3 regions of the Sporosarcina contaminans genome follow, and region 3 is predicted to be linked to each of the others. Evidence: riboswitches for the same ligand, from Rfam matches in the RefSeq annotation. Region 3 holds a riboswitch; each other region holds the start of a gene.

Region 1 (7,965 bases), on a different contig from region 3:
ATCCTTCTCGGTTTCCATACTGCCACCATGGGTATGCTATCGATAGAGGAGGGGATTAGTTTGTCGAAAAGATTAGTGTCTGCCATCCAAGAGTATGCCTTCCCGTTAAATGATCAAGCACTTGAGATAGTTTTGAACACAATTGGGGATGCCCGAATGGTCCTGCTCGGTGAAGCAACGCATGGAACTTCTGAGTTTTACAAAGTTCGCATGGCATTATCCAAACGGCTTATTCAGGAAAAAGGGTTCACTATTATTGCGGTAGAAGGAGATTGGCCGTCCGCCCAAGCGGTCAATCGCTATGTGAAAGGTTTTGATAAAGAAGGAAAATCCGCTCAGCAATTGCTGAAACAATCCTTCAATCGCTGGCCGACTTGGATGTGGGCGAATGAAGAAGTTGCGGTGCTTGTTGAGTGGTTGAAACGTGAAAATGAAGGAAAAGCTGCAGCAAATAAAACAGGATTTTACGGAATCGATATGTATAGCCTATATGAATCAATCGATGAATTGCTTCGATTTCTAAGAGAGAATCCACAGTTTCAAGCGGATTTGGAGTTGGCGAAAAAGGCGTTCTCCTGTTTTGAGCCGTATAACCGGATGCCAGAGCATTATGCGCTGTCGACTGCCCACTTCACGGATGAGTGCATAAGTGAAGTTTCCAGTTTGCTGACAACGATCCGTAGCCATGAGGATCTTTATTCGAATGAGCAGGAGAAGGACTTGAATATGACGATGAATGCATTAGTCGCGAAAAATGCAGAATCATATTATCGGGCGATGATGCAGGACGACGCCATCTCTTGGAATATACGCGATATGCATATGATGGAGGCGATCGACGAGATTTTGAACTACCATGGCGACGATGCAAAAATCATCATTTGGGAGCACAATACTCATCTCGGCGATGCTTCGGAAACTTCGATGGCCGACCATAAAATGATTAATGTCGGGCAGCTCATCCGCGAAAAGTATGGAAGGAAGGACACATTTGCCATCGGCTTCGGAACGTATGAAGGATGCGTCATTGCTGGCGAAGGCTGGGGGGAGCCTCATCAAAAAATGAACGTTCCACCCGCCAAATTCAACTCATGGGAAGGGCAGATGCATGCAGCGAATCCTAAGGATCAAGTTATCTTGTTTACAGAGGAAAACCGTCATTTATTCAATGAATGGATTGGCCATCGCGCTATCGGAGTTGTCTATAACCCGGAGTTTGAAGCGTATGGGAACTATGTATCGTCAAGGGTTGGCAGCCGTTACGACGGGTTTATGTTCATGGATAGGACGAATGCGTTGGAGCCTTTGTAAAAAGTATACAAACTGGATTCAGTGGAATCAAAGCTTTACGGAATCCAGTTTGAGTGTCCTTTTTTATTGGATTGTTGGTGATTTTATAAGATTGCATTTGCGATGATTTTATCTAATTTACGGATATCAACTTTTTTATTCAAATTTAATTTAAGCTTGCCTGCTTTTGTCCATAATTCAATTTCAGCATTCAAATCAATTTTTCCTGCATTTTCACTTGAATACATAATGATTGAGCTGAAAGGTATCGTATAGATTTCAACTTTTTTGCCCGTAAGTCCTTGTTTGTCCGCAATTATAAATCTTTTGTTCGTAACAACTGCAACATCACGAATTGTTTTGTATGCAACTTCGGCAACTTCACCTTCAATAAGTAATTCAGCGATGTCATCTGGAACGGGTACTTCTTCTGTGAATGTCCAAGCTGTAATAGCTGTTAAATCGGCCATTTGCAATTCTCCTTTTTTCTATTTATCATCACATATGAAAGATCAAAAGTATAGAAAAAGCTAAAAAACTTTCAAAATATCTTTTTACCTATTTACGATTAAACCACAACATGTTAGGGTAGTAGATGTACATAAGACACAATATATAGTATTGAACGATGGAATGGTACCGTTATCGGTTTAAAAAGGGAATCCGGAAATCCGGAGCTGTCCCCGCAACTGTAATCGCCGACGACCGTCTTGAAAACCACTGCAATCGTGATTGCGGGAAGGGAGACGGGAGAATGAAGCGTTAGCCAGGAGACCTGCCGTCCGTCGTCAAGCAACACTTTCTTCGGGGGTTGAGAGGTGGAAGCGAGCGGGTTTGCTGTTTTCATTTTTCATGAAAGTGTAAATGAGGGCTTCCCGAATTGTTTCCTACACAACATCTATGCGCGATGACGCTGCCGAAGAGGTGGCATCATCGCTTTTTTGCGTTTCATTTTAGGAGGGAGAATCAAAAGATGACCATTTTTACGAGAAAAACAGCAGTTGAAGAGAGACTGACAGCGCTACAGGAAGAGTTTGGGTACGATAAAATTGCATTATTAGAAAAGGCTAGCGAACGCTATAAAGAGCGTAATCCGGGACACAGTGACTCCGAGTGGACAAAAGCAATGATTTTGGAAGCACTTAGCAATATTGATGAAGTTTCTGGCTATTGGACATTCGTGGCAGCGAGGCTTTATTTGCGGGAAATGTATACACAAATAAAGCAGTTATGTGGACGCGAGCCTTATTCGGATTTTGTTGCACATGTTGAAGATCTTGTTGCAAAGGGTCTTTATGCGCCCGAACTTTTGGAGAAGTATACGCGCGAGGAGCTTTCTGCTATTGGGAAATTGATCGACCCGGAAAGGGACAAGCTATTTACATATATCGGTTTGAAAACTTTAATGGACCGCTATGCAGCAGTTGACTATAACAAGCGTCCTGTTGAATTGCCGCAGGAACGTTGGCTCGTCATTGCGATGACGCTAATGCAAAATGAAACGGACGACCGGAATGTCAAAATTGCGGAAGCTTATTGGGCGATGAGCAATTTATATATGACTGTTGCGACACCGACGCTTGCGAACGCGGGCAAGCCGCATGGCCAGTTGTCGAGCTGCTTCATCGACACGGTTGATGATTCATTGTTAGGTATTTATAACAGCAACACGGATGTTGCGAACTTATCCAAGTATGGTGGTGGCATCGGGGTTTATATGGGAAAAGTACGCTCTCGCGGAGCTGCGATTCGAGGTTTTAAAGGTGCATCGAGCGGTGTTTTACCTTGGATTAAACAATTGAACAATACGGCAGTGAGCGTTGACCAATTGGGGCAAAGACAAGGCGCAGTCGCGGTTTATTTGGATGTGTGGCATCGAGACATTTATACTTTTTTGGATTTGAAATTGAACAACGGAGATGAAAGATTGCGTGCGCATGACATCTTTACAGGCGTCTGCCTTCCTGATTTGTTTATGGAGAAGGTAAAAAGCAGGGGAGACTGGCATTTGTTTGATCCGCATGAAGTGCGCACAGTGATGGGCTATTCTCTTGAAGATTACTATGATGAAAAGCGAGGAAGCGGCTCATTCCGTGAGAAGTATGAGGAATGCGTCAATCATCCGGAATTAACAAAAGAAACCGTTCCCGCGATTGAAATCATGAAGCGTATTATGCGCAGCCAGCTTGAAACGGGTACGCCGTTCATGTTTTATCGCGATGAAGTGAACCGCATGAATCCGAATAAGCATGAAGGAATCGTCTATTCAAGTAACTTATGTTCAGAAATCCTTCAAAACATGAGCGCAACGACGTTTGAATCTGTGAAGCTTGAAGATGATGTCATCGTTACGAAATCGAAAGCGGGAGACTTTGTCGTATGCAATCTCTCCTCTATCAATCTTGGAAAAGCGGTTCCAGCAGGCGTTTTAGAAAGGCTGATTCCAATTCAAGTGCGGATGTTGGACAACGTCATCGAGCTGAATAAAATCCCGGTGCTTCAGGCACAACGGACAAACGGGAATTATCGCGGCATCGGCCTTGGAACATTCGGCTGGCATCACCTTTTGGCAATTTCCAATATCCGATGGGAATCGGAAGAGGCAGTACAATTGGCGGATCAGCTTTATGAAAAGATCGCATATTTGACAATCAAATCCTCAATGGAACTTTCAAAGGAAAAAGGGGCATATCCTTTATTCGAAGGATCCGACTGGCAAACGGGAACATACTTTGAGCGGAGGGGCTATGATTCGATGCAGTGGCGTGAACTGCGAGTCGATGTCGCAACAAACGGTATGCGCAACGGCTACGTAATGGCGGTTGCCCCGAATAGTTCAACATCGGTCATTGCTGGCTCGACTGCTTCGATCGATCCGATTTTCAAGCCGTTCTATCATGAAGAAAAGAAAGATTATAGACTTCCTGTCATTGCCCCGGATTTAGATCATAATACGTACGATGTCTATCGCAGATCCGCGTATGTAGTCGATCAACGCTGGTCCATCAAGCAAAATGCAGCAAGGCAGCGACATATTGATCAGTCGATTTCATTTAATATTTATGTTCCGAATAATATCCGGGCTTCTGTGTTGCTTGACCTCCATTTACAAGCATGGGAATCAAACATGAAAACTTCTTATTACATGCGGTCGACCGCTTCGGATATAGAGGAGTGTGAATGGTGCCATTCTTAATCGCTTATGCATCTTGGAGCGGCAATACAGAGGAAGTGGCGGAAATCATTGAGGAGAAGCTGTTACAAGGGGGAATAGATGTAGTAGTACATCGCATCGGTACGGTCCCTGTCCCGGATGTTCGGCAGTTTGATGCAATGATCATCGGCAGCTTTACTTGGGACCGGGGAGCGACGCCTGACGAAGTGAAAGATTTCGTCGCAGACGTTGGCTACAAACCGGAGCATGTATATGTCTTCGGAACTGGCGATACACAATTTGGCGGAGATGATCTCTTTTGTAATGCGGCAGTCAAATTGGCGTGGTTTTATCATTCTGCCATTGCACCGCTCAAAATCGAGCAAAGTCCGCGCGGTTCACAGGAGCAAACAGTCATTGAATGGTCGAAAGGAGTAGTGCAACATTGGAAACACTTACACGCGTTAAAGTGCTGAATCCAGCACATCCAAACAAATCAACGGCAATTTTCGGAGGAAAGGCAAGCGGCATTTTAAACTGGAATGACTTGGCGCATCCGCATTTCTATACACTGCGCCAGCGCATCCGTGCACTTTTCTGGACGGCAAATGAAGTGGATATGACACAAGATGTTAAGCAATTCCCGAATTTATCGAAAGGCGAACAAGAAGCGTTTCTGAAAATCATTGGTTTGCTTGCAACGTTGGACGGTCCGCAAACCGTTATTGCGATGAAAATTGCAGACTTTGCAACGGATCCATCCGTCAAATCGATTATGGCGACAATCGCCGACCAGGAGAGCGAGCATAACCATAGTTATGCATACGTCTTATCGTCGGTCACGACGTTGGACAAGCAGACAGCTTCTTTTGAAATGGGACGTACCGATGAAGTGCTTATGAAACGGAATGAGCGGATTGTGGATATTTACAACGAATTTGCAGAAAATCCAACGATTGAAACAGTGCTGAAGGCAATGATCTACACAACATTGTTGGAAGGACTCTTTTTCTACAGCGGATTCGCTTTCTTTTATAATTTGGCACGCCATCAGAAAATGGTTGGAACGTCTACGATGATTTCTTATATTAACCGTGACGAGCTCCAGCATGGCAAGGCAATTAGTGACATTTTCCGTGCCGCACTATCTGAAAATCCGGAGTACAACACCGAACAGTTCACAGAGTGGATTTACGATCAATTCCGTCATTCTGTCGATCAGGAGATCATCTGGAGCCGCTATGTATTGAAAGACATCGAAGGCATCGATCTCGATGAAATGGCGGGTTACGTGAAATACCGCGCCAACAAAATGCTTCGCATGTTGGGATTAAGCGAAATCTACCCGGAATTCACGGACAATCCGATGAAATGGATCCGCGCCTACGTCGATAATTTTGATGACACGAAAACGGATTTCTTTGAACAGACGTCAAGACAATACGTGAAGACGAGCGATTTGAATGGGTTTGATGATTTGTAAGGCGTTCCGTTTTCAGTGCGAGAAAAGTAAGAACTCATAAAATAAATAGCATTGGGATACAATTCGGAATGAATTTGTATCCTTTTTGCGTTGCCATTCATTCAATTGACATAGAACTCTATTGTCACAATACTTTATAGACAGTTAAGTAAAATTGAACAATTCAGTGTATAATTATTTTAGTGTCTCATATATAGTTATACGAGCTACAGGGTTGGTAGAAATAGCATTGGCAAATAAGAAATAAAAGAGGAGGGAGACGTACTATGATCATAGAATTGGATAAAGCCGAATATCGCAAATGCAGAAAAATATTACACGAACAAGGGCAATTAGAAGCGTTAGCAGTTGTTGAAAATATAAATCCGGGCCGTATTTTTGTGGATGATGGCAACAATCCTGCATCAGGACTGATATGGTTAGGGAATAATGATGGATTCATATTTTTTGGAAGTGAACAAAACGAGAGTTTCACTAGCGAAATAAATGGATTTATTGACAATACAATTAGACCGGAAGCTAAAAAAGTCCAATTGAAATGGTTTGAAGCAATGGGTAATCATGAAAAATGGGGTCCTGTCATAGAGGCAATATTTGAGCATCGTAAGTTGGGAAGTTGGAATCAAAAGGTTTATACACTACACCTGGAAGATTATCGAGAACAATCCGTACCCATTACAGAGTTCGGATATGAAGTGTTGCAGATCGAGGAAGAGCTTTTTACTGATGAATCCATAAAAAATATTGACTTTTTGCAATCAAAAATAGTAGAGTTTTGGCCCTCAGTTGAAGCTTTCTTTAGAAGTGGAAAAGGGTACTGTATCATTCATCAAAATGAAGTCGTAAGTGTTTGTTTTTCAGGTTTTGTCGCTGGCAATGTTCATGGCATTCATATTGAAACCGTAAAGGCTCATCAAGGGAAAAAACTAGCCCAAAGGATCGCCCATCGTTTCGTCAAAGATTGTCTGGAGAACAAGATCATTCCCTATTGGGATTGCATGGAAATGAACAAACCTTCTGTTGCTGTCGCAGAAAGCTTAGGGTTTAAAAATGTGTTTAACTATGTTGGATATGAGTTTCCATTGGAGTGATTGTTCATTTACAGTTTTATTGTGCTATAAATAAAACTATGTATAAGGCTTTGATGGTGATAATGATTGAAAAAATTATTAATATTAATGTTATTTCTGTTACTGGTTGGTTGTTCCAATCAAAGTAATCATTTGAATGTGAAGGAATTGAAAGAGGATCTAAATTATCTGAATGAAAAACTTAATGAAATTCATCCGGATATAGAGAAAATTGAATATGTCTCAAAAAAAGTAGATGAATATAGAAGTTCACTAACAGAAGAAGTATCCGAAAATTATTTTAAGGTGAAGATAATGGAGATACTCGCAATACTTGGGGATTCCCATACGGGTGTGTTAATAGATGAGAAAACGACTAAATTACCGATTCAACTTTTGAATTTGGATTCGGAAATTATTATTATCAGTAGTAGCAGTCAAGTGGCAAAAAAAGGGATAAGGTCCTTCAAATATCAGGGAAAAATATAAACGTAGTAATAAATGAGCTAAGAAAATATATATCTTATGATAATGAAGCTTGGTTTCAGCACCAGATTAATTTTCTGACCCTGGATTTTTTGCTGGAGTCGCTGGGCCTTTTGGAACAAAACAAAATCATTTTAACAGTAGAAAGAGATGGTGAAATAATAGAATATGAAATAGGCTTTGATAAAATTGAGAAAGACAAAGAGGGACCTCCCTATAACTGGGAAATAAAAATGCAAAACAGTATTAAAATAGGATATTTTAAACTAGTTGATTCAATATATAATCAACATTATGAATCGACAATTGATCAATTTTTTGACTCCGTGGATAAAAACAATATAGAAAGTATTTTAATTGATTTAAGGTTTAATAGCGGTGGGGATTCAAGAGTTATAAATTCTTTTTTGAAACACTTAAATGTTGATTCCTACAGACTTTACAACGATTCATCTGTAAGGCAACATAACGGTGATTATTCA
Region 2 (7,965 bases), on a different contig from region 3:
CTTTTGGAAGGACGTCATCGATCGGGAATTTATCGATCGATAGGGCATTGTTCAATTCATCAAGGATGACGACGTCGTATTCTCCGCTCATAACGGCATCTCTTGCGATTGGCCACGCTTTTTTCAGCGCCTCCCGATGTTCTTCAGGCGTTTTTGTCCAAGTGAAGCCGATGCCTAATTGGACCATTTCTACGCCTATTTTTTTCAGAGCGATCTGTTCGCCATAAGTTCGTTCAGGAGATTTAATAAATTGATAAATTTTCGCTTTCATGCCTCGACCCGTGCTGCGCAAGGCGATGCCCAACGCTGCAGTTGTTTTCCCTTTTCCATTACCTGTATAAACGAGTGTTAGTCCTTTTTTATCTTTCCCCATGATGTACCTCCATTTGTGTATTTTGATAAGTTGTGCACGCTTTTATCCATCTTTCGACCATATGCAAGCAAGTTGCAAAGTGGAATTGGACGAATCCTGCAACAAGGTTTTCAGCAGTGTAGCCATCTAATTTCGTGCCGCGCATTCCTTTCGTTGCATAGGCATATTGCTGTACGTCCGATTCGAAAGTGGAATAGTGGTATTCATGTCCTTTTGCTTGTCCTTCAGCAGGGAGCAGGAAATTTTCTTTACAGCCTTTTATATCTCGATAGCCAATTGCTTTTAACGATGAATGCATTGTTACTTTTCCTGGAATAGCTCCAGTCATCTCCACTGTTTCACCGTTCGTCAACGTGATGGATTGCGTTAAGAAACTAAAGCCTCCACCTTCCGCAAATGTTGGCATGCCGCTCATAATTGCTTCTAAGACCGACTGTTTCGCTCGCTCGCTATTGCTTACTGCGAGCACAAATTCTTCCGGCAAACTCCCACCGATGTATAATCCGCTGCAATTTGGTGGGACTGGCTCATCTGCCATTATGGAGAACGGCACGAGTTCAGCACCGCAGGATTTCAGCAGTTCGAAGTTCTCTTCATAATAGGAGCTGAAGGCTATATCTTTTGCGACAGCGATTCGAACAACAGGAACTTCCGAACGGGAAAAGAGCGATTCTTTTCCATGAAAGGAAAGAGGCTCTACTGTTGAAATTTCAAGTAGTTTATCAAGATCAACAGTATTTGAAACCAATTCCCCGAGTCGCTCGAAAAATTGGTCAAGCTCGCCTCGTTCAATTGAAGGAATTAACCCAAGGCTGCGCTCAGGAATTTCTATTTCATTCTCCCGCTTCAAATACCCGATAACCGGAATGCCGCATTCCTGCTCGATGGCGGTTTTCACAATGTTGAAATGGCCTTCACTTCCAACTTTATTGGCAATTACGCCTACAATGTCGGGTTTGGATGACAATGTTTGAAACCCTTTCACGATAGCTGCCGCGCTTCTTGCCATGCTAGCGCAATCCACGACTAACAACACCGGGCTTTTCGTAATAACGCTAATATCTGCTGTGCTTCCAATATCATTTTTCGGGTCTTTCCCATCGAAAAAGCCCATAACACCTTCCATAATTGAAATATCCGCACCGCGGCTCGCATGTGTGAATACATCCAATACCGTTTCCCGTCCTAACATATAGCTGTCCACGTTACGGGAAATCCGACCTGTTACTGCCGTATGATAGGAAGGGTCAATATAGTCTGGACCGCATTTGAATCCTTGCACAGTCAATCCCTTTTTCATCAGGGCAGCCATTATTCCGATGGTTAAAGTCGTTTTTCCAACGCCGCTGTTCGTACCTGCAATTACGAGTCTTCGTTTCGCCATACAACATCCCTCCTTTATTTTCCTACTTTCTGTAGCAGCGTTTCGGTCATTTCGGATAAGATAAGTTGTCCGATCTGTCCGCGGGAAATCGACTCGATCGCTTCACCCGGAAGACTGTGTTGTAGGTTTGCAGCGATGACGAGGCTATCCTGCCTGTCCGTTTCCAACGGAATTCCGGCTCGCTGGAACGCTGCCGCTTTCGCTTCTGTCGCTGCCATGTAAAAATCGAACAATGTCCGATCATCTAATGGTGCATCGATGAACAGAAGAAGGTGGACCGCTTCATCGAATGCTGTAATAAGTAAAATGTCCACGCCATTTAATTGCCGTTCCATAATGAAAGCGTCATTCAGATTTCCGGAGCATATCACGATAGATGCCTGTTCAGGTGGAATGCCATACTTTTCCAACATGGTTTTCAGCTGTTCACGGCTTGTATGGGCAGATGGTTGATTCATAAGGCAAAAGTGTTTAAACCACTGGATGCCACTGCCGATTGCAGCATTGGAAATAGTCCGCAAAGGCTCTGTAAAATGGACGATCAGATGGTCCTCCTTGCGATCTACAAAGAAACTTTCAATAAGGGCAACTGAGGCATCCGTTTCCTCGAACATAGGCGTCATGAGCAGCTGAGGCTTGGCAACAACTGGATGTGCCTGTGTTTTAACATCAACCTCATACACCTTCTTCAGCTGATTTTCCTTTCGCAAGATGTTCACATCTCCCACTTCAAGGAAGTTGCCTTTATGGAGTAGGGCAACTCGGTCTGCATAGAGAGAAGCGACATTCAAATCATGCAGGATGGCGAAAATGGTTAAATCTTTTGATCGCTGCCATTTCTTCAGCATAGTAAGTATTTGGAACGTATGCTTAATATCCAAATGGTTGGTTGGTTCATCCAATAAAAGAACTTCGGGTTGTTGCGCTAGCGCTTTTGCCAACAAAACCCTTTGTTTTTCTCCCCCGCTTAATGTTCTGAACTGAAAACTTCTGAATTGCTCAATGCGTGTCATGTGCATAACGTCCTCGATGACTTGCTTATCTTCCGGAGATAGTCGCTTGAAGAGACCGGTCTGATGGGGATATCGCCCAAGGCTTACGATTTCTTCGACAGTGAAATCAAATGTTACTTGGCTTTCTTGGGCAAGCACAGCCACTTTCCGTGCCTTCTCTAACTTTGTTAGTTGCGACATCGGTTTCCCGTCAATCAAAATGGAGCCGGATGTGATCGGCAGTTGACCGGTAATCAATTTGAAAATTGTCGATTTACCGCTACCGTTCGGTCCTAATAGAGCGAAGAATTCCCCTTTACGGATTTCGAATTGGAGATCACGGATAATTGGCTTTTTCCCATAACCGCCTGTTAGATGTTCGACTGTGATCATCGCTGTTCCCCTCTTCCAATTCGATCTCGGATTAATAGAAATGCAAATACAGGTGCTCCGATTAGAGCGGTAATAACACCGATCGGCAACTCTTTCGGAGCGATCACTGTCCGTGCAAGCAAATCAGCCAAGACAAGAAATGCACCGCCAAGAAGCATGGACAACGGGAGGACATTCCGGTGGTTCGGTCCAGTCATGAGCCGTACTAAGTGGGGGACAACTAATCCGACGAAACCGATCGATCCAGAAACGGCGACTGCCGATCCGGTAAGGAGAGATGCACCAATCAAAATGAGTATTTTACCCCGCTTCACATTGACCCCGATATGATCTGCAGCTTCTTCGCCAAGAGCTAAAGCGTTCAGTTCCCGATAATGGGCTAGTAGGATGATTGCTCCAATCACAAGGAAGGGGATGATCAGCTGCACATGGCTCCAACCACGCATGGCTACGCTTCCGTATAGCCAATAAATGATTTGCGCCATCGCATCTCGATCTCCTAATGCAATCATTAACGAAGTAAGTGCTCCTACGAAAGCGCCGACAATAATCCCGGCAAGGATGATCGTTTCGATCGCCAAGCTTCGACTGCTTAACCTAACTAGGCCGAAGACGATAAATAATGTGAAAAATCCGCTTAGAATAGCGACGATTGGCAATGTATAGCTGCCGAGCCCCCAAATTGTATATTGAAAAAATAGAACTGTTACGGCACCTAAGGCAGAACCTGATGAGACACCGATCGTGTAGGGGTCGGCTAAAGGATTTCTGAGAAGTCCTTGGAATGCGGCACCGGCAAGCGAAAGGGAAGCACCGACAAGGAAGGCCAATAATACGCGGGGAACACGGATGTTCCAAATAATTAGCTCCTCGTTTCTCGGAACCTCTGTCAGCCAACCAAGCCCAAATGTTTTATCTGTCACGACATGAAGAATAGTCGATATCGGAAACTTTACACTGCTGACGAATATGCCAAGAAGGGTTGCACAAAGTACAACCCCGATACTTGCGATATAAAGATAGGTAATTTTATTCCCCAAAAACTTCCGGATAAATAAGTTTCGCAAGCTGCTCGACTCCTTCAATTAGGCGTGGACCTGGACGTGTAACCGTATCACTATCAACGTCAAACACTTGTCCATTTTTTACAGCATTGACTTCCTGCCATCCATCACGGGCCAATACGCCATCTGCAGGATTCTCTACATAGTAGCCATATGTTGTAATGATGACGTCCGGATTAAGGGCCACAATTTCTTCTTCGGTCAATTTCACCCAACCCTCATGTGCTTCCGCGGCGTTTACAGCATGAATGGTTTGAAGCATTTCATGCATGAATGTATTCGTTCCAGTCGTAAAGATATCCGGTTCGGGTGAAACTTCAACCCAAACTTTTTTTGGATTTGTAATCTCTTTTGCTTTTTCTTCAATTGCAGCACGGCGATCTTTCATATCTTGAATAATTTCATCTGCTTTGTCTTCCGTGCCTGTAGCAGTTGCAAGCATTTTCATCGTGTTGTAGGCATCGTCGAATGAAGTGGCGCTGCCTGTAACGACAACTTTAATGCCCGCATCTTCATATTGTTTCAGGATGTTTTCATGGTTATCAAAATGATATTTTGTAGCAAACACGACATCCGGCAAAAGTGTCATGATTAACTCGGCATCCATATCTTGTCCGCCGACTTTCTGTACTTCCAGCGCTTCTTGAGGGTAGTTGCAGTAATCGGATACGCCGATGAGACGATCCCCTACACCAAGGGCGTATAAAATTTCTGTGTTGCTCGTCTGGATCGAGATGAGCGTTTCAGGTTCTTCCTCGATGGTCACTTCACGTCCAGCATCATCGGTAAATGTGACAGGGAAAAGTGCCTCATCTTTATTTGTCTCTTGAGTTTTATCCGTTTCAGTTAATTGACCTTCTTGGCCCGATTGCTTCGCAGGGTTTGCCGATTCTGATCCGCATCCAGCCAAAATGGCCATGGATAAGACAAAGATTAGGCTGAATAGTCCCCAACGTTTCATCATGTTTTGCAAAATTATAGTCCTCCTTTTGTTGGTGAACGTCAAAAAAGCGCTTTTCCTCGGGGGAAAGCGCATGAAAATAAGAACGGCTGTCATCAAATCCAAAAGGACGGCAAAACCGATATTTCAAGCATTCCTATATCCCGAGGAAGCCGATAATCGAAATAGGCAGGTCTCCTGACTTACGGTTCAACGGATGGTCCCTCCTTCCCACGCTATTAGCGCAGTGGATAAATGGGACGTTCCTCGACGATTACAGTGACGGGTTCGTGTTGGATTCTCACCAACTTCCCTCTTAGTCTCAAACAGTTTTATAGCAACGGTTTGAAAAACCTATTTCTACTATTCTTTTTTAACGTTTTAGCTCATGCCAAGTATATAGAAGTGAGAATGGTTTGTAAACTTTATATTGATATAGTATTAATGCGAATAATGTGTTTCTTCTTTAAACGCATCATGAAAACGTAATAAACCGATTTGGAGAAAGGCGGCCGAATAAGGTTTACTTATATACGATAGGATGGGCATTCTTCAAATATGAAACTTTCACTTTGCTTATTCCGTAAAATAAAAGTAAGAAGAGGTGAATGCAATGAGATGGAGTAATTTTATTTCGATATTGGCTTTCATAGTTCTTTTAGTAATTCCGGTTACAGCAAATGCTGTTGAATTCGAAATTTCCGATGTTCAAATTGATGTCTACCTAAAAGAAAATGGACATGTGGATGTCGTTGAAAAGCATACGTATGATTTTGATGGAAAATTTAATGGGATTTCCCGTGAGATTAGCCCGAAAAAAGGATCTTCCATTGATCGTTTTGAAGCCTATGAAAACGGTAAATTATTGAAGGTTGAAAAAAAGGGGCAGCTTTATAAAGTTTATCGATCAGGGAAAAATGAAACTGTACGCTTTGAGCTGCATTATCAAATTGGAAATGGTGTAGAGAAGTATGAAGATGGAGCGCAATTTTATTGGCCATTTTTTGATAAAAGAAATGAAACGGATTACGGTAAACTGAAAATATCTGTGCATCCACCCGCGAAAGCAATGGATGTAGATTATCTTGGGTATGACGCTGCTTATGGAAAGGGCGTCCTTGAAGCAGATGGAGTTGTCGTTTTTGACTTCGGTAAAGTTCCGGACAGTACGAACGGCGATATCCGAGTCATTTATGAGCCTTCTCTATTTTCAAGTATAAATGCAGAAAAGGGAACAATCCGTGATGCGTTGAAGGCGGATAAGGAGAAAATTGAAGAAGATCGGACTGCGTTTCTAACGGCGCAGAAAAGTATGGGGAAAGTCGGTAGCTACTCAATAATAGCTTTTGTTGCCTTTTTATTCGGACTGCTTGTGTACATGGTTATGAAGAGGAAAGATAATCGAGAAATGGTGCACTCGTTAATGGAGGACGGTTTCATTCCGAAAGAAACGTTATCAATGCCGGCGACGATTTATTATACTCACCCTTCTGGGCTTGGACCTGAGGTGATGTCTGCTTCGTTATTGGATTTAATTAGAAAAGGCTATGTGAAACAAGTAACAGACGAGTCTTTTGGACTTCTACATACATCTGGTGTCAATAATCATGAAGCAGCACTAATCGATTTATTGTTTAACGAAGTTGGAGATGGTGAACAATTTACGCTTGAGGATTTGAAGACGTATACGAAAAACGAAGAAAATCATGAATCGTATAGTAATACACTTCATACTTGGAAAACTGCAATTTTACAGGAAGTGAAAGATGCTCAACTATATGAAGAGAAAATTGGGTTACGCTGGTCAGCGGGTTTATTAAGCATTGCGCTTATTCCGGTCATTGTGCAGTTGGGACGCTATGAAGTATATCTCTCTATGGCCATTTTGATTGGACTAGCGCTCGTTGGGCTGTGTATTGCATTCTTTTACAAACCTCGAAATTTGAAAGGTTTACAAATAAAGGAAGAATGGAAACGATTTAGAAAACACTTTGAGCAAGTGAGCGCGGAAGAGTGGGAGAGGTTGCCTGTCGACGATAAATACCGAGCATATATTTATGGAATCGGTGTGAAAGATGGTAAGTTAGAAAAGCTATACAACGAATTTGAACGAGCCGAACAGCGTTCAGATCGTAAAAATGATCATTATTATGCTGCCTATAATCCTATGTTCATGACGCAAACATTTGCAACAGCCAATAACGATGCCTCTCCTTCTTCAAGTGGAAGTTCCACTTCGATTTCATCTGGAGGTGGTGGCGTCGGAGGCGGCGGTGGAGGATCTGGTGCGTTTTAACTTAATCTATAAGAGCGGTGCCGGGCATATGAAGTCCGGTCTATTCCGCTAGGTAGGAGAGTGCAAAATGGAAAGTAACGTTTTTGAACAAATGGCAAAAAAATACGATACAGAAGAAAGAATCGAGTTGTCTAAAGTGATCATCAAGGAAGTAAGATCGGAGCTGAGCGATCGTGCATCAAAATCTTTAATAGACTATGGGAGCGGCACTGGCCTAATTGGGCTTGAAGTTGCGGATTTGGTTGATTCTGTTTTATTGGTTGATTCATCAGAGCAAATGCTAGAGGTTGCGGATGCTAAAATATCCAATAAAGGAATTACGAATGCGAAAGTGCTTTCTTCCGATTTTACAAAAGGGAATCCTGGGCTGAAGGCGGACATCGTTTTACTATCATTAGTTCTTCTTCATATACCGGAGACGAAGAAAATTTTACATGAACTATTCGAAGTATTGAACGATGGGGGCAAGCTAATCATTATTGATTTTGATAAAAACGATAAAATAAGCCACCCGAAAGTCCAT
Region 3 (7,965 bases):
GGCGGCTATTGAAAGGCGGATGAATATGGATCAGCAGTTGATTGAAAGAATCGTTGGAGAAGTGATGGACCAGCTTCAAAAGCAAGAGCCAAAACTGTCGAACAATGAAATTCCAATTGCTGTTTCCGCTCGCCATGTGCATTTAAAACCGGAGCATATTGAAGTTCTGTTTGGAAAAGGATATGAGCTGACGAAACGATCCGATTTGTCTCAACCGGGTCAATTCGCTGCAAATGAAACAGTTGTCATTGCGGGTCCAAGGGGAAGCATCGAAAAAGTGCGGATCCTTGGCCCTGCCCGTTCATTGTCCCAAGTGGAAGTGAGCTGGACTGATGCTATGAAATTAGGCGTCAAGCCACCGCTTCGCGAATCCGGGAATATTGCGAGATCTGCAGGCATTACGTTGATCGGGCCGAAAGGCAGCCTTTATTTGGATGAAGGGCTAATTGTCGCCCAATCCCATATTCATATGGAACCGAAAGACGCAGACCGGTTAGGCGTGCGGGACGGCGATTTTGTTACGATAGATGTCGAAGGGATTCGTCCAATCTCGTTTAATCAAGTGAAAATTCGAGTCTCTGAGCGCTATCGACTGGAAATGCATATAGATACGGACGAAGCAAATGCAGGGTTTATTACGCAAGGAACAATCGGCAAGCTAAGAAAGCCGGGTGTTGAGCGTTCAAATGACGTAGTTGCTACGCATAATGAAGTTCAGGTGCCACCAGAGAAAAAAGCGTTTTATTTCAAAAAGAAATTGCTTTCAAATGAAGACATTCGTGCCATTCAAGAAGATGAAATCGTTGTCGATAAAGGAACGATTGTGACGGCACTTGCAAAAGATACAGCAAGAGAGATCGGAAAAGTGATTTCCATTAAGTAAAAGGTGTGATGACGCATGCGAATGGGAAGAGTGATTGGTAATGTTTGGGCTACGCGTAAAGAAGATGGCTTGCAAGGATTGAAGTTATTAATCGTTCAGCCTTTGGATGCTTTCGGAAAGCCGAACCAGACGCAGTTTGTCGCGGCAGACCGGATTGGTGCGGGCATAGGTGATGATGTCCTTGTTACGAGCGGAGGCTCTTCGCGTTACATTATGAAAGATAATCCGATTCCTATTGATGCGGTCATCATAGGAATCATTGATTCGACTGAAGTGGAAAGGGGCGATTACGATGAGTCAAGCGATCGGGATGATTGAGACGAAAGGTTTGATCGGCTCCATTGAAGCGGCAGATGCGATGATTAAGGCATCCAATGTTTCATTGGTCAGCCAAGAGAAAGTTGATGGCGGCATTGTGACAGTTATCGTGCAAGGCGATGTTGGTGCTGTTCAAGCGGCAGTAGATGCAGGCAAGGATGCTGCGGCAAGAGTCGGCGAATTGTTGGGCGCTCATGTTATTCCAAGACCGGATGAGTCCGTCTATGGAATGGTGAAGCCTAATGAGAAGGTTGAACAGCAATCTGCCGAGAAGCAAGAAAAATTGGCGGAACCTGAGAAAGCTTCAAAACCGAAAACAACGAAGAAATCATAATCGCGGAAAGGATGAGTGGATATGGCTTTTCGCAGACATAAAATTGCTGTTGTCGGGGCAGGATACACTGGTGCGACAGTTGCATTGATGCTTGCGCAAAAAGAGTTGGGCGATGTCGTGTTAGTAGATATTCCTGATTTGGTCAACCCTACAAAGGGGAAGGCTCTGGATCTTCTTCAAACTGGCCCCGTACAAAACTTTGATGCGAAAATCATTGGTACTTCCAACTATGAAGATATTCAAGACGCAGATATGGTGATTGTGACAGCTGGAATTGCAAGAAAGCCAGGTATGAGCAGGGATGACTTAGTAGCGACAAACGCGAAAATCATGCGTGCTGTATCTGAGCAAATTAAGCGTTATGCTCCAGATAGCACGGTACTTATTTTAAGTAATCCGGTAGACGCGATGACATACGTTTGCTATAAAACAACCGGCTTCCCTAAAAATCGTGTAATTGGCCAATCTGGCGTACTGGATACAGCTCGTTTTAATACATTCGTGGCGGAAGAATTGAATATCTCTGTTGAAGACATTTCTGGGTTCGTTTTAGGCGGTCATGGAGACGATATGGTGCCGCTTGTCCGCTATTCATATGCGGGAGGCATTCCGCTTGAAAAGATTATTCCTGCGGATCGTTTGCAGGCAATTGTCGATCGGACGAGAAAAGGCGGGGGAGAAATCGTTTCCCTATTGGGCAACGGCAGTGCGTATTACGCCCCTGCAGCTTCGCTTGTTGAAATGGCTGAAGCAATCATTAAAGACAAGAAGCGCATTTTGCCATCCATTGCTTATTTGGAAGGTGAATATGGCTATCACGATATTTATTTAGGCGTGCCTACCATTTTAGGCGGCAATGGCATTGAAAGCGTGATTGAATTGCCATTATTGGAAGAAGAGAAAAAGGCGCTTGATAAGTCAGCGCAATCTGTACAGTTAGTGATCGATATTTGTAATCGATAATATTTGAAAAGCATCCCTTGAAAGGTGAATGGGATGCTTTTTTGCATGTCGAAAAAATTGAGAGGACTTAAATACTATAAATAGCATTATCTTAGGTATTTAGCTATGTTTTCGGTTATGAAAATGGTATAATTCTCAGTAGATTAATAGTTTTTTATTGTTGATTTTTTATGAAGAAATGAGGATAAGGAAAGGTGATAATTGAAGCAATTTATCTCGCTGTTTTTAGGTACATATGCCGTAGGATGACGGTAATTTTTCTTAACTAACAGTCACGCGCCTTTGAGTTAAGAAGTATCTGATTTTGCATTGCTTTCCGCGCGTGTCAGAAGTAGTTATGCGCAATTTTTACGTAGTATGCGTTTCTATGATGCATTATGCGTTTTTAAGCAGTTTTCTGCGCTCATAATTCCCTTTATGAATTTGTGGAAGTGAGTAGAGTTGAAGCGCACATATCATTGAGACGATCGACGTATAAAAGCTCTGATGTGTAAAATAGGGCATTTCGATAAGAGCATGCTGCTCGTACGTCGTGTAAAAGTCGGATTTAGATCCATTCATTTCTATGTTGCATTGATTTTGTGATGATTAGAATTGTTTTGTAGGAGGATACTGAATTGAAGAAACAGAGAAGTATTGCTTGGAAATTGTCGGGGCTGATTATCGGTCTATTTTTGATCCTTTTTATCGCCTATACATTTACGACAAGCTCTATTATTCATAAGGAGAGCTCAAATGACGCTGAAGAATTTGCAATTGAAAATACTAATTTTTATGCGAAAGAAATAAGTAATAGATTTAGTCAAACGAATCAAATTTTGAATACTACGAAGCGTATTTTTGAAACACTGCAAGCCGATGGAAAATTGACAACTGAAGAAGTTTTAGATGTCATAGAAAACAATCTCGCATCGAATGAAGATGCAATGGGTGTGGCAGCGATTTTGGAAAAGGGTTCCATTCCAATTGACGATGATGCCGATAAAGGGTTATTTGATGATGAAGACCGTTTCATTCCTTACTTATACAAAGATGGCGATGGAATTACAATAGAAGCAGTAAGAGGATATGAGACGGAAGGAGACGGTGACTGGTATCAAGTGCCTAAAAGCTCAAAACGAGCTGTGCTGACTGAGCCGTATTCGTATGATGCAGGCGGTCAGACGATATCGATGACGACGATTTCAGTACCGTTAATTGATAAGAATGGTCAGTTTTTCGGTGTATTGACGACAGATTTGTCGGTTGAATTCTTAACTGACTTAGTCTCATCCATTGCACCGGAAGGCGGTTACGCTACTATCTTGACGGATAATGGTGAAATAACAGCGAATAGTTTAACAGAGGATTTGAATGGCACGGATTTGCGTAGTCTATTGGACTGGGATGCAATGAAATCGAAGCTTGACGAAGGGCAAGTAGGTTCGTTATATGCCGAATCGGATAACTTGGACGAAATGGCGTTTAATGTTCTTGCACCGATCATGTTAGAAGGAATCGATGAAACGTGGACAGTGCAAACATCTATTAAAAAGTCGAAAATAATGGAAACCTTTAATTATGTCCTTCTCATGACAGTGATTTTTGGTATTGTAATGGTAATTTTAATGGCGGCTGTAACGGCTTGGTATATTTTCAAACAGATGAGACCACTCTCAATGCTGCAAACATCGATTGAACAAGCGGCTGCAGGGGATATGACACATTATGTCGATGAAAGCAAGGTAGGCAATGATGAAATCGGTGCTGTCACACTTGCGTATAATAATATGCTGCGCCAAACGAACGAGGCGATTCATGCAGTTCGTGAGTCATCGATCGAATTGAATGATTCCACGACAAGGGTACATCAAGCGTTTGAAGAAGTTGTCGCTTCCAGTGAAGAGGTTTCATTGGCGACGAACGAAATCGCACAAGGTGCTTCGAAGCAGTCTGAGGATACGGAAGAGACTGGGCGTAGAATGGCCGATTTAGCTGAGCAGATCAATGCATTATCCACTCTTTCAGAAAATATGAAAGAGCTTTCGAATCAAACGGTTGCTTCAACTGAAACGGGTATGTCTGAAGTAGAGAATTTGCGTGAACATAATAGTTCGATGAATGAAATGAATGAAAAAGTTCGTCAGCAAATGGATGCATTGGCATCGAAAATTAGTTCAATCGATCAAGTCATTGCTTCCATCCACGATATTACTGCACAGACGAATTTGTTGGCGCTGAATGCAAGCATTGAAGCGGCGCGTGCCGGTGAGCATGGGAAAGGGTTTGCGGTTGTTGCCGAGGAAGTTCGCAAATTGGCGGAGCAGTCGAGAATAGAAACTGAAGTGATTCAAAAAACTGTACAGGAAATTTTAGAAGAATCTCAACAAACTGTACAAGTCGTTGCTTCTAACTTAGCATTGATGGAAGGTCAAAACGAATCGGTCTCAAGCACGGAAGCTTCCTTTGCACGCAATGCTGAATTGACGGAGCGAATGAGTGAAGCAATTGCAGAGTTTTCGTCAGAGCTTGCTGAAATGCTATCACATCGCGATCAAGCACTTCTTTCGATTCAAAGTGTGTCTGCAGTATCTGAAGAGACTGCGGCTTCCGCAGAGCAAGTGAGCGCATCTTCCGCAACACAGCAAAGCGAGCTTGAACGTGTTGCAGAATCTACAAATCGAATGAAACAAATCGCAGGTGAATTGCGCGAAATCGTAGGTCGTTTCCAACTATCTTAAGTTATAGGATTGCATTGCGGTCAATTGATGGTAAAATGAAGTAAAAGAATACGAATATGAACGATAGAGCGGTACCGAAATCGGTTTAATAGGGAATCCGGAAATCCGGAGCTGTCCCCGCAACTGTAATCGCCGACTTCCCCCTAAATGCCACTGTCAAAAGACGGGAAGGCAGGGAGGAAGGATGAAGCGAAAGCCAGGAGACCTGCCGTCTATCGTTGAAGCGACACTTTCTTCGGGGGTTGAGAGGGGGGAGCGAACGGATTTTTCGGCATGGCATTTTTTCGGCCGATTCCGTTTAGTTTCCTACGAACAATATGAGCGATCTGCTCCACCCGATTGGTGGAACAGATCGCTTTTTAGTGGGAGGAGACAATGTGATGAGACTGCACACCGCGGAAGAATTCAGTTCAATGCTCTATATGGAGTATGTTGGAGAGGCTCCATTGCAAAAGGCGATGATGGCAATGAATAGTAATTTCAGTCGGCTTTATATAGACATTTTCCATCTTGATGTTTTCGCCTTTCTATCGAATGAGTTGCCGTTGAAAGGGGTCTGCATTCCTGACTTGTTTATGCGGCAAGTGGAAGCGGATGGATCATTTTTTATATTTGATTTAAGACAGATTAAGGAGGTTATGGGGTTTTCGTTACCAGATGTTTATGATGAAAAAGAAATCGGTGCATTTCACGAGAAGTATGATGCCTGCGTACAGCACCCTATAATCCGAAAAGTTGAAGTATCTGCCGTCAGCCTTATGAAACATCTTTTGCAATGCCAAATAGCTTCAGGTGGGCCAGCATTCTTTTATCGGGACAGCGCGAATCGATTATGTGGAAATCAATGCAAGGAGACTTTGCGTTTTCCGGAGCAGCATTGGTTGAATGGAAGTTTCAAACAACGAATATTGCCACGCCGAATATCGCTGCGAGAGGAAGACTTGCTGCGTGATCATTTGAATGCTTGGAGATTAGGCATTCAAATGACAAAATGCAGCTGGGAAAGAACTTAATACGCCACCGTGGGTAAAATCAAGTTCTATTCCCTATAATGAATTACATCTCTTTTGGTGCTTTCATCCCTAAAAGGCGTAATGATTCCTGTAGGACAGTAGCAACGCTTTGAACAAGTGCGATTCTATAATTTTTTAACGGCAAGTCGGAAAGGATATGGACGTTTCCGTAAAATGAATTGAATGATTGTGAAAGGTCAATTGCATATTTAGCTACGATGGAAGGATCCAAATCTTCTGCTGCCCGTTTCACGACAGACGGAAAAGCATATAGTAGCTTGAAAATCGCCCATTCATAGTCATTCACTTGTTCAACTGTAAACGGTCCGGTAATACCAGCCTTGCGCAAAATGGAATTTGCCCTTGCATGCGTATATTGAATGTAAGGTCCGGTTTCTCCTTCGGTTTGAAGCATGCTGCTTAAGTTGAATTCGATGTCATGCTTGCGATGCTGTTTCAAATCGCTAAAAATAATTGCGCCGACGCCAACTGCTTGTGCAACTTCGTTTTTATTGAACAGTGTAGGATTTTTTTCAGCAATTGTATGCTCAGCAAGCGAAATTGCTTCCGACAGAACTTCTTCTAACAGAACGATCTTTCCTTTCCGGGTAGACATCTTTTTTCCGTCCTTCAATATGAAGCCGAATGAGACATGGTGAATCGTATTTGCCCAGTCATAGCCCATCTTTTGCAACACTTGCTTTAATTGGGTGAAATGAAGGCTTTGTTCATTTCCTACTACGTAAATCGCTTTCGTGAAATCATACACTTTTTTCCGTTCCAATGCAGCGGCTAAATCGCGAGTTGCATAGAGAGTAGCGCCATCTGATTTTTTGATTAAACTTGGCGGCATCCCTTCCGACAGCTCCACGACTAATGCTCCATCGGACTCTACTAACAATCCTTTAGCGGATAGCTCTTCAACGACAGGCTCCATTTTGTCGTTGTAATAAGCTTCTCCGTTAGTTGAGTCGAAAGAAACTCCGAGCAAATCATATATGCGTTGAAATTCCTTTAATGATTCCGTTTTAAACCATTCCCAAAGCGAAAGTGCATCTTCGTCTCCTTCTTCAAGTGCTTTGAACGCAGCTCTTCCTTCATCATTGAGGGTAGGATCTTCTTCCGCTTCTTCATGGAAACGGATGTAAAGCTGCAATAGTGTCTTAATAGGCGCTTGGCGGACTTCGACTTCATTTCCCCATTTGCGGTAGGCAGTGAGCAGTTTTCCGAACTGAGTTCCCCAGTCGCCGATATGATTGATTTTAATCGGACGATAGCCGATCTTTTCGAGCAGCAAAGCAATGGAGTTGCCAATAACAGTCGATCGGAGATGCCCCATGGAAAAAGGCTTTGCAATGTTAGGAGAAGACATATCGATCGGTACATTGGCACCGTTGCCTTCATTCAAAGAACCATAGGAAGCTTTCTGCTCTCCAATCGTGTCCAGCAAGTTTTGGGCGATGGATGAACGATTGAGAAATAAATTCACGTAGCCGTTTACAGCTTCTGCTCTTTGAATAGCAGGATGGTTGATCGCATTAGCGATCTGTTCGGCAATCAATTTTGGAGGAGTACGCAGCTCCTTTGCGAATGGAAATGTTGGCAAAGCAAAATCGCCTAACCCCGCTTGCGAGGGACGCTCAATCATCTGCTCTGTTATTGTAACTGGACTAGCGGCTTGCAATGCTGAAAGAATATCGTTTTTCATTTGATGAACCCCTTTCACCTGTCATG

What was found. A riboswitch is a leader RNA that binds a small molecule or an ion and turns the genes downstream of it on or off. The one in region 3 is predicted to bind cobalamin.
Region 1: linked by a shared signal. The riboswitch ahead of ACFQ38_RS07200 (ribonucleoside-diphosphate reductase subunit alpha) and the one ahead of ACFQ38_RS05365 (hypothetical protein) in region 3 are both predicted to bind cobalamin.
Region 2: linked by a shared signal. The riboswitch ahead of ACFQ38_RS05950 (ABC transporter substrate-binding protein) and the one ahead of ACFQ38_RS05365 (hypothetical protein) in region 3 are both predicted to bind cobalamin.

The regions. Positions count from the first base shown of each region.
Region 1 covers NZ_JBHTLT010000035.1:413-8,377, forward strand. Annotated here, with positions in the region: gene ACFQ38_RS07190 (erythromycin esterase family protein) at 61-1,311, shown strand; gene ACFQ38_RS07195 (PH domain-containing protein) at 1,395-1,760, opposite strand; cobalamin riboswitch at 1,907-2,087, shown strand; gene ACFQ38_RS07200 (ribonucleoside-diphosphate reductase subunit alpha) at 2,264-4,486, shown strand; gene ACFQ38_RS07205 (flavodoxin) at 4,471-4,920, shown strand; gene ACFQ38_RS07210 (ribonucleotide-diphosphate reductase subunit beta) at 4,866-5,927, shown strand; gene ACFQ38_RS07215 (GNAT family N-acetyltransferase) at 6,194-7,018, shown strand; gene ACFQ38_RS07220 (hypothetical protein) at 7,085-7,486, shown strand; gene ACFQ38_RS07225 (S41 family peptidase) at 7,597-7,965, shown strand, end outside.
Region 2 covers NZ_JBHTLT010000028.1:14,752-22,716, reverse strand. Annotated here, with positions in the region: gene ACFQ38_RS05970 (cob(I)yrinic acid a,c-diamide adenosyltransferase) at 1-373, opposite strand, end outside; gene ACFQ38_RS05965 (cobyrinate a,c-diamide synthase) at 360-1,757, opposite strand; gene ACFQ38_RS05960 (ABC transporter ATP-binding protein) at 1,772-3,142, opposite strand; gene ACFQ38_RS05955 (FecCD family ABC transporter permease) at 3,139-4,209, opposite strand; gene ACFQ38_RS05950 (ABC transporter substrate-binding protein) at 4,172-5,170, opposite strand; cobalamin riboswitch at 5,318-5,519, opposite strand; gene ACFQ38_RS05945 (DUF2207 domain-containing protein) at 5,760-7,442, shown strand; gene ACFQ38_RS05940 (class I SAM-dependent methyltransferase) at 7,510-7,965, shown strand, end outside.
Region 3 covers NZ_JBHTLT010000027.1:517-8,481, reverse strand. Annotated here, with positions in the region: gene ACFQ38_RS05390 (phosphate propanoyltransferase) at 26-883, shown strand; gene ACFQ38_RS05385 (EutN/CcmL family microcompartment protein) at 899-1,201, shown strand; gene ACFQ38_RS05380 (BMC domain-containing protein) at 1,176-1,535, shown strand; gene mdh (malate dehydrogenase) at 1,557-2,498, shown strand; gene ACFQ38_RS05370 (methyl-accepting chemotaxis protein) at 3,116-5,218, shown strand; cobalamin riboswitch at 5,270-5,445, shown strand; gene ACFQ38_RS05365 (hypothetical protein) at 5,599-6,231, shown strand; gene argS (arginine--tRNA ligase) at 6,275-7,939, opposite strand.